4 regions of the Peribacillus sp. P4_C12 genome follow, and region 1 is predicted to be linked to each of the others. Evidence: riboswitches for the same ligand, from Rfam matches in the RefSeq annotation. Region 1 holds a riboswitch; each other region holds the start of a gene.
The links. Region 1 has a riboswitch for S-adenosylmethionine ahead of AC1DUW_RS08740 (sugar ABC transporter substrate-binding protein). Riboswitches for the same ligand answer to the same signal wherever they lie in the genome.
Positions count from the first base shown of each region.

Region 2: linked by a shared signal. The riboswitch ahead of AC1DUW_RS07585 (methionine biosynthesis PLP-dependent protein) and the one ahead of AC1DUW_RS08740 (sugar ABC transporter substrate-binding protein) in region 1 are both predicted to bind S-adenosylmethionine.
Region 3: linked by a shared signal. The riboswitch ahead of AC1DUW_RS10385 (methionine ABC transporter ATP-binding protein) and the one ahead of AC1DUW_RS08740 (sugar ABC transporter substrate-binding protein) in region 1 are both predicted to bind S-adenosylmethionine.
Region 4: linked by a shared signal. The riboswitch ahead of AC1DUW_RS07695 (Fur-regulated basic protein FbpA) and the one ahead of AC1DUW_RS08740 (sugar ABC transporter substrate-binding protein) in region 1 are both predicted to bind S-adenosylmethionine.

Region 1 covers NZ_JBFUIB010000035.1:9,046-12,198, forward strand. The annotation lists gene AC1DUW_RS08735 (GTPase domain-containing protein) at 1-964, shown strand, start outside; SAM riboswitch class I at 1,061-1,166, shown strand; gene AC1DUW_RS08740 (sugar ABC transporter substrate-binding protein) at 1,283-2,398, shown strand; gene AC1DUW_RS08745 (sugar ABC transporter ATP-binding protein) at 2,464-3,153, shown strand, end outside.
Region 2 covers NZ_JBFUIB010000027.1:11,120-14,272, reverse strand. The annotation lists gene fumC (class II fumarate hydratase) at 1-1,168, opposite strand, end outside; SAM riboswitch class I at 1,530-1,643, shown strand; gene AC1DUW_RS07585 (methionine biosynthesis PLP-dependent protein) at 1,728-2,840, shown strand; gene metC (cystathionine beta-lyase) at 2,837-3,153, shown strand, end outside.
Region 3 covers NZ_JBFUIB010000049.1:11,000-14,152, forward strand. The annotation lists gene AC1DUW_RS10380 (methionine ABC transporter permease) at 1-251, opposite strand, end outside; gene AC1DUW_RS10385 (methionine ABC transporter ATP-binding protein) at 265-1,287, opposite strand; SAM riboswitch class I at 1,628-1,739, opposite strand.
Region 4 covers NZ_JBFUIB010000028.1:3,144-6,296, reverse strand. The annotation lists gene tenA (thiaminase II) at 1-401, opposite strand, end outside; TPP riboswitch at 520-609, opposite strand; TPP riboswitch at 687-790, opposite strand; SAM riboswitch class I at 949-1,053, shown strand; gene AC1DUW_RS07695 (Fur-regulated basic protein FbpA) at 1,227-1,415, shown strand; gene AC1DUW_RS07690 (aspartyl-phosphate phosphatase Spo0E family protein) at 1,688-1,879, shown strand; gene AC1DUW_RS07685 (GNAT family N-acetyltransferase) at 1,969-2,475, opposite strand; gene AC1DUW_RS07680 (DUF459 domain-containing protein) at 2,710-3,153, shown strand, end outside.

The sequences.
Region 1 (3,153 bases):
ATTCATTCGCAAAACGTTATCTTACCTGCTAGAAAAACGGGCAGCTAATGAGCGGAAATGCGAGCACTCCATTTCTTGGAATGAGCAGATGGAAGTCAAATTGAATGGAGCCGTCAATCAACTGGCAGATTTGGAAAAAGAAAAAAGTGAAAATATCATAAGGTCGTACCGTTCAATTAAAGAAGAAGTGAAAAAACAGCTTTCTTCAAGAATCCCTGAATTACTGAGAGAATGTTCTAAATCATTAACGGAAAGTAGCGATTTCAGCCAAGTTCATATACAGTTGAACGAGGAAATGAATGAGCAGATTCAGGCATATATTTCAGACAAGATTATGCCGCAATATTATCGTTCTCTTCAAGACTGGATTGCTACATCTCAGTTGGAATTTACACAAATTCAACAGTTTATGGATGAAATGAGCGCAGGGTTCAATGAATTGTACAAAGAAGAGCGAATTACACTTGCCGGAGACTTTAGAGTTTTGGATGACTGGCGCCGTGATGCGGATCGGATGACAAGCAGTATCCGCATTGAAGACGTTAATATTTTACTACGCCGGACCCCATCGCAATTGCTGCTTAAAGGGGCAGGGAAGCTGTTTGGAGCGATTCCGCAAAATAAAGCTAATATGTACAACCGGTATAAGAAGTACCTAGAAAGTGAAGACTACCTGGATGTTGCAGAAATGATCAGTGACCGTTTCCTTACACAATTCGGATTGTTTGAAAAATCTTTGGATAGAGATATCTCACTTTTCTATCGCAGTTCATTTGCCTTACTTCAAAAGACGATAGAACAAACACAGACTGAAATCAAAGATCATCAGGCAGCACTGGAGCATATGAGAGAAAATCCGGAAGTATACCGTGACCCGATTACTCTGTTTGAAGTGAAACTACGTCAGTTAGAAAGACTTGAAAAGATCGAGAAAAAGCGTCTGGCTAAGCTACAAAGAAAATAAGTGTAACAAGAAACATTTTAAATATTCAAAAATCTATTGACTTTACGACTATATCCCTATAAAGTGGTAATTACGAAAAACGTAACACATTATATTCTCTYATCAAGAGTGGCGGAGGGACTGGCCCTAAGATGCCCAGCAACCGTTCCATTAGGAATTGGTGCTAAATCCTGCAAAACAGAAATGTTTTGACAGATAAGAGAGGGATAAGTCTGCAAATCAGCTGATTAAACCTCTCTATTCTAGAGAGGTTTTTATTTTGGGATTTACACCAACTTAATTGATAAGATTAATGATTGGAAAGTAGGAGGAACTAAAATGAGGAAGTCAATTTTTAAAAGGGTTTTCGTTTCGGTCATAGCTTCGGCTTTGCTTTTAACGGGCTGCTCTTCAGGACAAAGTTCAACAGAATCAAAGAAGGATGAAAAAGTATCCTTTAAAAATGTTCCAGAACGATTTGCAAAAGGGGAAGGTGCCAAAATCAAAGTCATTCGTAAAATTGGCGGAGATGATCATACGGCTCAATATTTAGCTGGAGCGAAGGAAGAAGGAGAAGCATTAGGTTTTCAAGTGGATACGTATACAGCAAATGGCGATACGGCTAAATTCCATGATGCAATCGCCCAGGCTTTACAAGAAGATTATGACGGCTATATTATCTCCCATGGTGATGATGCAGCAACAGTGAATGACGTTCAAAAGTTGGTTGATGCAGGAAAGAGCGTTGTTACATTCGACTCTATTAGCGACTTATCTAAAATTGACGGTGTGACCTTAACTTCACAGGATGATGAAGCATTGGCAACTCTGGCTTTTGATAAATTGATAGAAGAACAAAAAGGTGAAGCAGCGATTGCATACCTTTGGGTAGATGGTTTCCCGCCAATGGTGAGAAGAAATGCGGTGTATCAGGAAAAATTAAAAGAAAATCCTGGGATTAAAGAAGTCGAAAGATTCGGAGTAGCATCTGCAGATACTTCAGTTCAGACACAAAATGCGGTAGCCGCAATGTTGAATAAATATCCCAAAGGCAAACTAGATGCGATTTTCGCAACATGGGATGCATTCGCAATTGGAGCGGCTCGTGCGATTAAAGAAGCTGGCCGCGATGAAGTGAAGATATACGGAATCGACGTATCTAATGCTGATCTTCAGGAGATTCAAGCGAAAGGCAGTTCTTGGTCTTACACGGCAGCTGTCGATCCGAAATTGATTGGTGCAGTGAATATGAGGATTTTAGCAAAAAAATTAGCGGGTGAAGAAACACCGCAAACATATGACTTAGAAGCTTCACTTATTTCACAAGAGCAGATTCAAGCTTCAAAAGAAGCGGTCAACATGGCCAACTTGTCCGGTATTGTCGAAGGATGGGGAGTATCAACGGAATTTGAAGAAGAATGGATGAAAGTATTGAAAGATCATTATAAAAAGTAAAAAACAGAGTCAGTAGACACTCTCTTTCTAGTGAAGAGAGTGTCTGTTTAATAGGGGGAATGGGCATGAGCACACAACTAGAAATGAAAAAGATATCGATTGAATTTCCGGGAGTAAAGGCGCTTAGTGAAGTTGATTTTTCAGTACAATCAGGGACAGCCCATGCAGTGGTCGGCGCAAACGGAGCAGGGAAATCTACGCTAATGAAGGTCTTATCGGGCGCTCATGCCCATTATACAGGTGAAATTTTTCTGGATGGAAAGAAGCAGGATATCCGTTCACCGAAGGCTGCACAGGAACAAGGTATTCAAATTGTTTATCAGGAAGTAGATACGGCACTCATTCCTTATTTAACTGTTGGGGAAAATGTAATGTTGAATGATACGGTGCAAAACATGGGCAAAAAACAAATGGTCCATTGGAAAGAGTTGCATAGAAAAGCCACTTATATCCTGGCAGAGATGAAAATTGGTGTCTCTTCGAAAAAGCTGGTAAGAGATCTTACCTTGGCTGAAAAACAGATGGTTCTGATTGCAAGAGCAGTCTCGACTGAATGCAAATTCCTGATCCTCGACGAACCAACTGCTCCGTTAAGTTATACGGAGACGACAGAACTATTTCGAATTGTAAATGAATTAAAGCAAAGAGGCGTTGGCATCATATTTATTTCCCATCGTCTTCCAGAGATTTTTGAAATTTGTGAAGAAATTACGATTATGAGGAATGGGAAAAGTGTTGCATGCCGAGAAGTAGCG
Region 2 (3,153 bases), on a different contig from region 1:
TGATGCCTACTGCACAATTATTGTTGAAAGAGTGAATGCCTTCTGTCAATAATTTAACAGTTTGTAGGAAGTTATAAATGATAACTGGTTTGAATACGTTCAATTCGAAGTTACCTTGGCTTGCTGCAAAGCCGATTGTTGCATCGTTACCAACAATTTGTGTCGCAATCATTGTTAGCGCTTCACTTTGTGTTGGATTTACTTTACCTGGCATGATAGAGCTACCTGGCTCGTTTTCAGGAATAGCGATTTCACCGATTCCGCTTCTTGGGCCGCTTGCCAGCCATCTAACATCGTTCGCAATTTTCATTAAGTCCGCTGCTAATGCTTTTAATGCGCCATGAGCGTAAACAATTTCGTTATGACTTGTTAATGCATGGAACTTATTATCCGATGTTACGAAAGAATGTCCTGTATCCGCCGCGATTTGTTTTGCAGAAAGTCCTGGAAATTCTTTTTTCGTATTGATCCCAGTACCTACAGCTGTACCGCCTAGTGCTAGATTCAATAGTTTTTGACTGCTTTCTTCAATCATCACTAAGTCTTTATCAAGCATCGCTTTCCAACCAGAGATTTCTTGACCTAAAGTTAGTGGTGTTGCATCTTGAAGATGTGTACGTCCAATTTTCACAAGATCCCAGAATTCTTTTTCTTTTGCTGCAAAAGTATCACGAAGTACTTTAATCGCCGGTACTAATTTTTCAGCAACTTCCATATAGGCTGCAATATGCATAGCCGTTGGGAATGTGTCATTAGAGCTTTGCGCCTTGTTGACATCATCATTTGGGTGAAGGGTTTCGGACTCACCGTTTTCTTTTAACCATTCATTCCCTTTGTTAGCGACCACTTCATTCACATTCATATTACTTTGCGTGCCACTGCCTGTTTGCCAGACCACAAGGGGGAAATGTTCATCAAGTGTACCTTCTAGAATTTCGCCACAAATTTTAACGATGGCATTCTTTTTCACTTCTGAAAGATCACCAAGGTCATAGTTCACTTTAGCTGCCGCTTGCTTTACATATGCAAACGCACGGACTAATTCAATCGGCATTTTTTCATTACCAATTTTGAAGTTGTTACGGCTTCTCTCGGTTTGTGCTCCCCAATACTTATCAGCAGGAACTTTCACTTCACCCATCGTATCTCGTTCGATTCTGTATTCCATGTGTTCTCCTCCTATGTTTGCACTATCCACCGAAAACCTTATGTATATGAAATGAATAATGACATATTATTAATTCTCTCTATTCATTGTACAAATTTTATTATTTTAAAGCAAAAAAACTGAACAAAACCTTCCCTATATTTCAGAAAATCCATTTAATTAAACAAAGTCTTTTAAAGAATCTCAACACCTTATACCATCGGTTTCCACAATATTTTAGGGGTTTTTTATTGGACCAATCATGTTTTGACAACGCTAGTCCTAATTAACCAATAAAGAATTATCAAGCAATATTTTCCCAGAATGTTCTTGACAGCACTATATATATATAGTAAATTCAAAAGAAATTGAATAATCTAAACTCTTATCGAGAGAGGTATAGGGAATGGCCCGATGACACCTCAGCAACCTTCATTTGTTTCAAACCAATGAAAAGGTGCTAATTCCACAAGTTTGTGAACTTGGAAGATAAGAAGAATGACTCGTCCATACTTAACCAAGTCTTCTTCTTAAAGAAGACTTTTTTTATTTTATAAAACACAAAGGAGCAGTGAAAACTATGTATAAAACAGAAACATATCTTGCTCAACTAGGTAATCGCAGTGAAACGGCGACAGGAACAGTCAATCCGCCGGTTTACTTTTCGACAGCTTTCCGTCACGAAGGAATTGGCCAATCAACTGGATTCGATTACACAAGGACAGGTAATCCAACACGTCAACTTTTGGAACAATCCATCGCCAACCTTGAAAGAGGCGACCAAGGATATGCCTGCAGTTCAGGAATGGCGGCCATTTCGACCATACTAGCCTTATTTAAATCAGGTGATGCATGGATAGTCAGCGAAGATCTATATGGTGGTACATATCGTTTGCTAGAACAAGGTTTTAAAAAATGGGGCTTACAGTGTGACTATGTAAACACTTGTTGTTTAGAGGATATCGAAAAAGCTATTACTCCTCAAACAAAAGCCATCTTTATCGAAACTCCCACTAACCCTCTTATGCAGCAAACAGATATTAGCGCTGTTGCCGCACTTGCCAAACAATTTAATTTACTGTTGATTGTTGACAACACTTTTTATACGCCGCTTCTGCAGCAGCCTATCCTGCTTGGAGCTGATATTGTAATCCATAGCGCAACGAAGTATCTCGGTGGTCATAATGATGTTCTGGCTGGACTAATCGTGGCTAAAGGTGCAGAATTATGTGATTCGATTGCCTTCCATCATAATGGAACAGGAGCGGTGTTGAGCCCATTTGATTCATGGCTGTTAATGCGCGGAATGAAAACCCTGGCACTGCGGATGGAACGTCATGAAAAGAACGCCAAAATCCTTGTAGATTATTTATCAGAACATGAATGTGTAACGGACGTCCTGTATCCCGGTAGAGGTGGTATGATTTCTTTCCGGATAATTGACGAAGCAGCTGTCAATCCATTTTTACAATCACTTTCATTAATTTCATTTGCAGAAAGTCTTGGAGGCGTTGAAAGCTTCATCACCTATCCGGCTACACAAACACATGCCGATATCCCTCTTGAAGTTAGAACTGCTAATGGGGTTTGTAATCGACTTCTACGCTTCTCGGTTGGCATCGAAGACAGCGACGATTTAATTCAAGACCTGCAACAAGCATTTGCACATGTAAAAAGGGAGGCACTACGATGACAAATCATGATTTCAGTTTTGAAACCAAATTACTTCATAACCAGCATAAATTCGATCCGACAACAGGCGGTGTGAGCGTCCCTATTCAGCACGCTTCCACTTTCCATCAAACTGATATCGATACATTCGGCAAGTACGATTACAGCAGGAGCGGAAATCCAACACGGGAAGCACTTGAAGATATCATTGCCGAGCTTGAAGATGGTACTCGCGGCTTTGCCTTTTCATCAGGTATGGCGGCCATTTCAACAGCATTCCTTCTGCTTTCTGCTGGCGACCATATCGTCATCTCAGAAGATGTGTATGGCGGTAC
Region 3 (3,153 bases), on a different contig from region 1:
CTGCCGACAATCATTCTGGTAAACGGAATAAGTGCTACAAGCAAGATGATGAAAGGAACCGACCGCAATATATTGATGACCGGGTTCAATACATTAAAGATCCATTTATTCTCCAGGATGTGACCCTTTCTTGTAATGACAAGTAAGATTCCTAGCGGAAGTCCAATCAGCCCGGAAAATATCAATGAGATGGCTACCATATAAAGTGTGTCACCGAAAGCTGTCGACAGCTGGTCTGCCGTTATTTCCATTCCCCAAAGTGTATTACCCATTTATCTGCACCTCCTGGACGAGAATCCCCTCATCTTTAATATATTGATAAGCCTTGTCCACCTCTTGTTTGTTCCCTGTCACTTCAATAATTAAATTTCCAAAAGGTGTTTCCTGAATTTCAGAAATATTAGCTGATAAAACACTTAAATGAACATCAAATTTCTTCGAGATGGTTGAAAGTAAAGGATTGCCTGATGTAGTACCAATAAAGTTAATTTTCCAAATAATCGGAATATATGATCCGATATTTTTCAGGAAACTTTGTGGGATCTCGTCGTGAATAACAGTTCGTACAAAGTTTTTTGCGATATCTGTTTGGGGCTTCGCAAAAACTTCGAAAACCGAACCTTGTTCAACCACGCGTCCGCCTTCCATGACCGCAACCTTATTGCAAATTTCCCTAATTACAGACATTTCATGAGTGATTAGCAAAATGGTAATATTATATTCTTTATTAATTTTTTTTAAGAGTTGCAGTACAGCACTCGTTGTTTGTGGATCCAATGCTGACGTCGCTTCATCACACAAAAGAATCGATGGGTTGGTAGCCAACGCTCTAGCAATCCCTATTCGTTGCTTTTGACCGCCAGACAATTGTTCCGGATAACTCCTTGCTTTACTTGATAAGCCAACGAACTCTAACAACTCGCCTACCCGCTCTTTGATTTCTTTACTGGGAGTTCCCGATAAAACTAGCGGCATGGCAATATTATCAAAAACTGTCTTTGAGTTAAGTAAGTTAAAATGTTGAAAAATCATGCCGATTTTTTTCTTTTCTGCCCGTAATTCCTTCGGATTCAATTTGGTTAAATCCTTTCCCCCAACAATAACCTGTCCATCTGAAGGGTGTTCGAGTAGATTGACTAACCGAATCAACGTACTTTTTCCGGCTCCACTATAACCGACAACACCAAAAATATCGCCTTTTTCAACTGTCAAATTAATTCCTTTCAAAGCTTCAACAGTCTGTTTCTTTGTTTGATAAACCTTTTTAACATTTTGAAACTCAATCATTCTGTCTCCCCCCATGCTGTTTATTTGTACGAATTCATTATCCAGAGAAGAGCTTTGCAAAGTTTCATAATGATAGGGTTAAATTTTCGTAACTCACGAGTAATTGTGTGAAACTCACGAGTAAATGCGCGAAACTCACGAGTAAATCTGTCAAACTCACGAGTAATTGCTTATAATTCACGATTAGTGCGCAAAACTTGCGAATAATTACACCAATTCTCCAAATAACCATATACATTCTGAATAAACAAAAGAGGCCTCTTCCGTCATCAGACAGAAGAGGCCTCTTTTAGACATAAAAAAGAGTAAACTCTTAAATTAATTATCTAAGAAAAGCTCCTTCTTATCTTTCAAACTTTCGTCCGTTGGAATTAGCACAGTATTTTTACAAAAGTAAAAACCCGCTGCCGAGGTATCATAGGGCCAAGTCCCTCCACATCTCTTGATAAGAAATAACGTATTTATTTAATTATGTTCCTCACTATATATTCAAATTTCACTAATGTCAACTCTATTTTGAATAATCTAAAATATTTTTATAGTATAATTATTAATCGTTCATTTAACTATACCTTAAGACAGGTCAGATTTTGCCCTGCATACCATGTATACGGTCAACCTAGGCATAGACTCTATTACAAAAAAACGAAAACATAACGAAGTCAGTCAGGATCAGGACTTCCTTCCTCATAAGGAAAGCTCTGTATCTTGATAAAATAACGGCAAACTTTTGGCAAACTCACTATTCGGGTTGCTACTCACGGTCTGCCTTATCCATGCGGGGAGCTCCCTGCGCCCCCCACTCTTACAATCTTTTGATTGGGGTTTACGTTTGTTTTTGAGTTTTTGACCATTTTTTGATAGCAAACTTTCGGTACGTTTAGTTTCAAAAAGAAAAGACAATAATATATAGTTCCATATATTTCGTGGTGAAAATGCGGTTATAAACTTTTTTGCATCTGTTTTAAATATGTGAGTACCCTTTGCCCTCATATCTGTAATAATAAAAGTTCATTTATTATTAGAGGGAAGGAAGACTACACATGTTTTTTTCACCTTTAGCATCTTTATAAAAGCTCTTTCCTTAGAAGAGTTTATTTCTTTTAATTAAAAAACAATCGATAGGGTTTGAATTCTATAGTATGTCTACTTTCTTATCAGCAAAAACAAATCGCTATTTAGAAGCTTCTAATTTTGTCGATATCTACTCAGAATTTGTAGATATTTCTCGGGAAATTGTTGAAATTTGAAAATGGTGATTCCGAATAGTTGGAACAAAGGAATTTCTACTTTAAATTTGATTGCCTTAGGTTTAAATAGTTATAACGCAAATTAACACCTTAATATCGTAAAAGAGAMTAAAAAAAAGGTAATGAAACCTTTTTCTTATTGCAGTAATGGTTCGTAATGGGTTCTTTGTTGTTCAGTTTTAAGCTATGACATATCGTTTGTCAGTTAGATGTTCATTTCACGCGTAGCTGCGAGTTCATTGGTTAAAAATTAAGATCTCTTTTAATTGAATGGGAACATGGGTTAAATAAATTGTCATATATATCGGGTATCGCTATCTCTTTTAAAAACTTCTAATTTTGTCGATATCTACTCAGAATTTGTAGATATTTCTCGGGAAATTGTTGAAATTTGAAAATGGTGATTCCGAATAGTTGGAACAAAGGAATTTCTACTTTTGATTTGGGTGCCTTAGGTTTAAATAGTCATAACGTAAATTAACACCTTAATATCGTAAAGGAGACTAAAGAAAAGGTAATGAAACCTTTTTCTTATTACAGTAATATTTCGTAATGGGTTCTTTGTTGTTCAGTTTTAAGCTATGACATATCGTTTATCAGTTAGATGTTCATTTCA
Region 4 (3,153 bases), on a different contig from region 1:
AGGTCGGCCAAAGTCCCATTTTGGGCTGCATTTAGCATGTAACCCGTATAAGCTAGAGTGGTTGGGGTGGGTTCTGTATTTTCCAATTCGATTGAGCTGATTCCGAATTCCAAAGCATAATGTCGATGGATATCCATTTCTACTTGAAGGGTTTCATTCAAAATACTTGCAAACTTAGCCATAGTTTCGAGATTATGAGCTTTGATGACTCCTAACGCAAAGAGTTTGGAATAATCCATTAGATAGATATAGTCCTGCTTTAGGTAATAGGCAAATTTCTTTTCTGAAAGCGTCCCATCTCCAATCGCCTGAACAAAGGGATGTGTATGGTTCCTTTTCCAGATTCCTTTTGCCCGTTCATGAAGTCTATCACTGAAGGTTTCTAATTCTGTATTCTCCATGGTACATCCTCCTTGAAATTTAAAATTTACTAAAATTGTAAAGTGTGCATACACTATCTGATCAACAAAAAAACCGCTCTCTGAAAGAAAGCGGCTGTTACCGAGGAAGAAGCAAATTCCTTCTTACAGCCTGCTTCCCTCCGCTGGTATGACCAGATCAGGTGCAAAGGGTTTGATTCTCAGCAAAAGTGCTCCCCTAGCAGTCTAATTATTCACTTTTTCCATCTAAAAAAAAACCGCTCCTGAAAAACGGAGCGGGGCAGATGGATAAAGTCATGTGTTTAAAGACGATATCATCCACTTCCCTCCGCCGGTATGATCCGGTTCAGGTTCAAAGGGTCCGGAACAAATTCCATCTCAGTCTTAAAAAGACTCCCCTAGTGGTGTGAATGTATGTAATTACTGACATCATATCAGAAAGCCAGGAAATTGCAACCCAATTTGAATGGGATCTATAGAGAATACCTATCAAAAAAAGGGAGAACCATGTGATTGACTTTTGAAGAATATTGGGATAAAATCATGTCTACATCATTTATATATTGAATTCTTATCCAGAGAGGTGGAGGGACTTGGCCCAAAGAAACCTCGGCAGCAGACCCATTTTGGGAACTGTGCTACATCCAACAAGCATACGCTTGGAAGATAAGAAGAGCCGAACGGACTACTGTAAGCCTCTTCTTGAATTAGAAGAGGCTTTTATTTTTGTGAAATAACGTTTAGTGACATAATAGAAAAAATATAATTTGGTGAAAATGAAACCTGTTACTACAATTTAGCTCATATGAAAGCGGGCTGATGAAGACAAGGAAAGGAGCCATTTACATGGCAGAATTATTTAAGAGAATTGAACAGAGGAAGGCATTGCTGATTGAAGAGTTATTAGCGAATGGAGTTTATAAAACCTCTGATGAAAGACATCTTTATGATGTTCCATTAAAAGTGCTTGAAGATGAATATAAGATTGTAATAAATAGACCTAATATCGAGTCTCCTTCAGAGTGGATGACATAGTAAGAGTTCTTAAAATACTTTACTATCTTAAAATATTATTTAATCTGATGAATATTATTAAAGCATTCGCAGTGTACATGAGTGAATGCTTTTTTATTTGTCTAGAATATAAAATGTCATAAAAAAGACACAAACAGGGAATGGAATAGGCTTTTTGTCACATTTATCTAGTGGAATAACACATTTTAATTTCCATATATGGTTGATTTTAACTACTTATTTCTTTATCATAAAAGATGTAAGAAAATTGAATAAATAGGAAGTGACTATAGATGCCCCCACAGATAACCGTAGAAAGAATAGAAGAAAAGAGACGGGAAATGATTAAATTGGCAGCTGATTATGGTTTTACAAGCCTTCTAACTGTTCAAGCAAGTCAAGAATTGGATTCGCTGTTAAATGCTATAACAAATAAAAGAAAATCAGAATATTTTTTGCTTAAGAAAGTTTATAGTGATTTTTAAATTTCGTCAGTGACTTTAAAATAGATTCCTTCATTTAAACTAAAAAAGGCTACTGCTGAATGAAGGCAATAGCTTTTATGTAATGAAATTCAAATATTAACACGCTTACCAAGGATTACTAAATCCCGTTCAATACCATCTAGCTCGGCAACTTGAGGTAAATGCGCCCATTCTTCAAAACCAAATTTAGAAAACAGTCTTATGCTCGGTGTATTGTGAGCAAATATAAAACCAAGTAGTGTCTTAACTCCTAATTTTGGACTCACTTCAATTGCCTTTTGAATCGAAATTTGTCCAATTCCTTTTCCCCGGAAATAATCATCAATATATATACTGATCTCGGCAGTGGAATCATAGGCTGGCCTACCATAGAAAGATTGAAAACTCATCCATCCAGCAGTTTTTCCTTCGAATGTAATAATATAAAGCGGTCGTTTTTCTGAATGATGTTCCTCAAACCATTTAAGCCTCGATTGAACTGAAACAGGTTCTGTATCTGCAGTGACCATCCTTGACGCAATAGTCGAATTATATATTTCGACTACTCTTGGTAAATCTGTTAGTTCTGCATCCCTAAACTCTATGTAACTATCCATCATTTTAACTCCTATCCTTATTATGTATACAACCTCCAGAAACTTGGGATTCCCATCCTATTAATGAATAAAAGGAGGTTGACGAAAACCCGTTCCATTGAATGCTTTTATTGTATCATACACTTTTTACAGTTTATCTGACAATTCATTTTTTTGCATGTTAAGTATGTTCATTTTTGGGGTAATTACAAGATAAAATACTTCATAGTAAATACATTACATAAGGGGAAACGAATGAATAAAATAGTAGGTTTATTCGTAATTGTACTAGTTATTTGTTTTGCTGCATATAAGTTTCAGGCTTCAGAGTCGGAAGATGTGATGGCTTTTGGAGATTCGTTAACCTATGGAAAAGGTGATAAGGATGGGGAAGGTTATGTAGAAGGTCTGGAGGATGAATTGAATAATCCTGATTCTGAAAAAAAAGTCCGTTTTTGGAATTACGGTATTAAAGGCCAGGTTACAGATGGTGTCATTGATCAGCTTGAAGGTAATCAAATTAACACGAAATTGGACAAAGCCGACACGTTTATTGTTTATATTGGAACAAACGACTTGATTAACAGTAATGGAGGTAACTTGAAAAAAATAAGTGATCAAAAAATAAATGATGGTAAACGTGAGTATATTGACCATCTACATAAAATTCTTTCTACACTATTAAAGAAAAACAAAAAA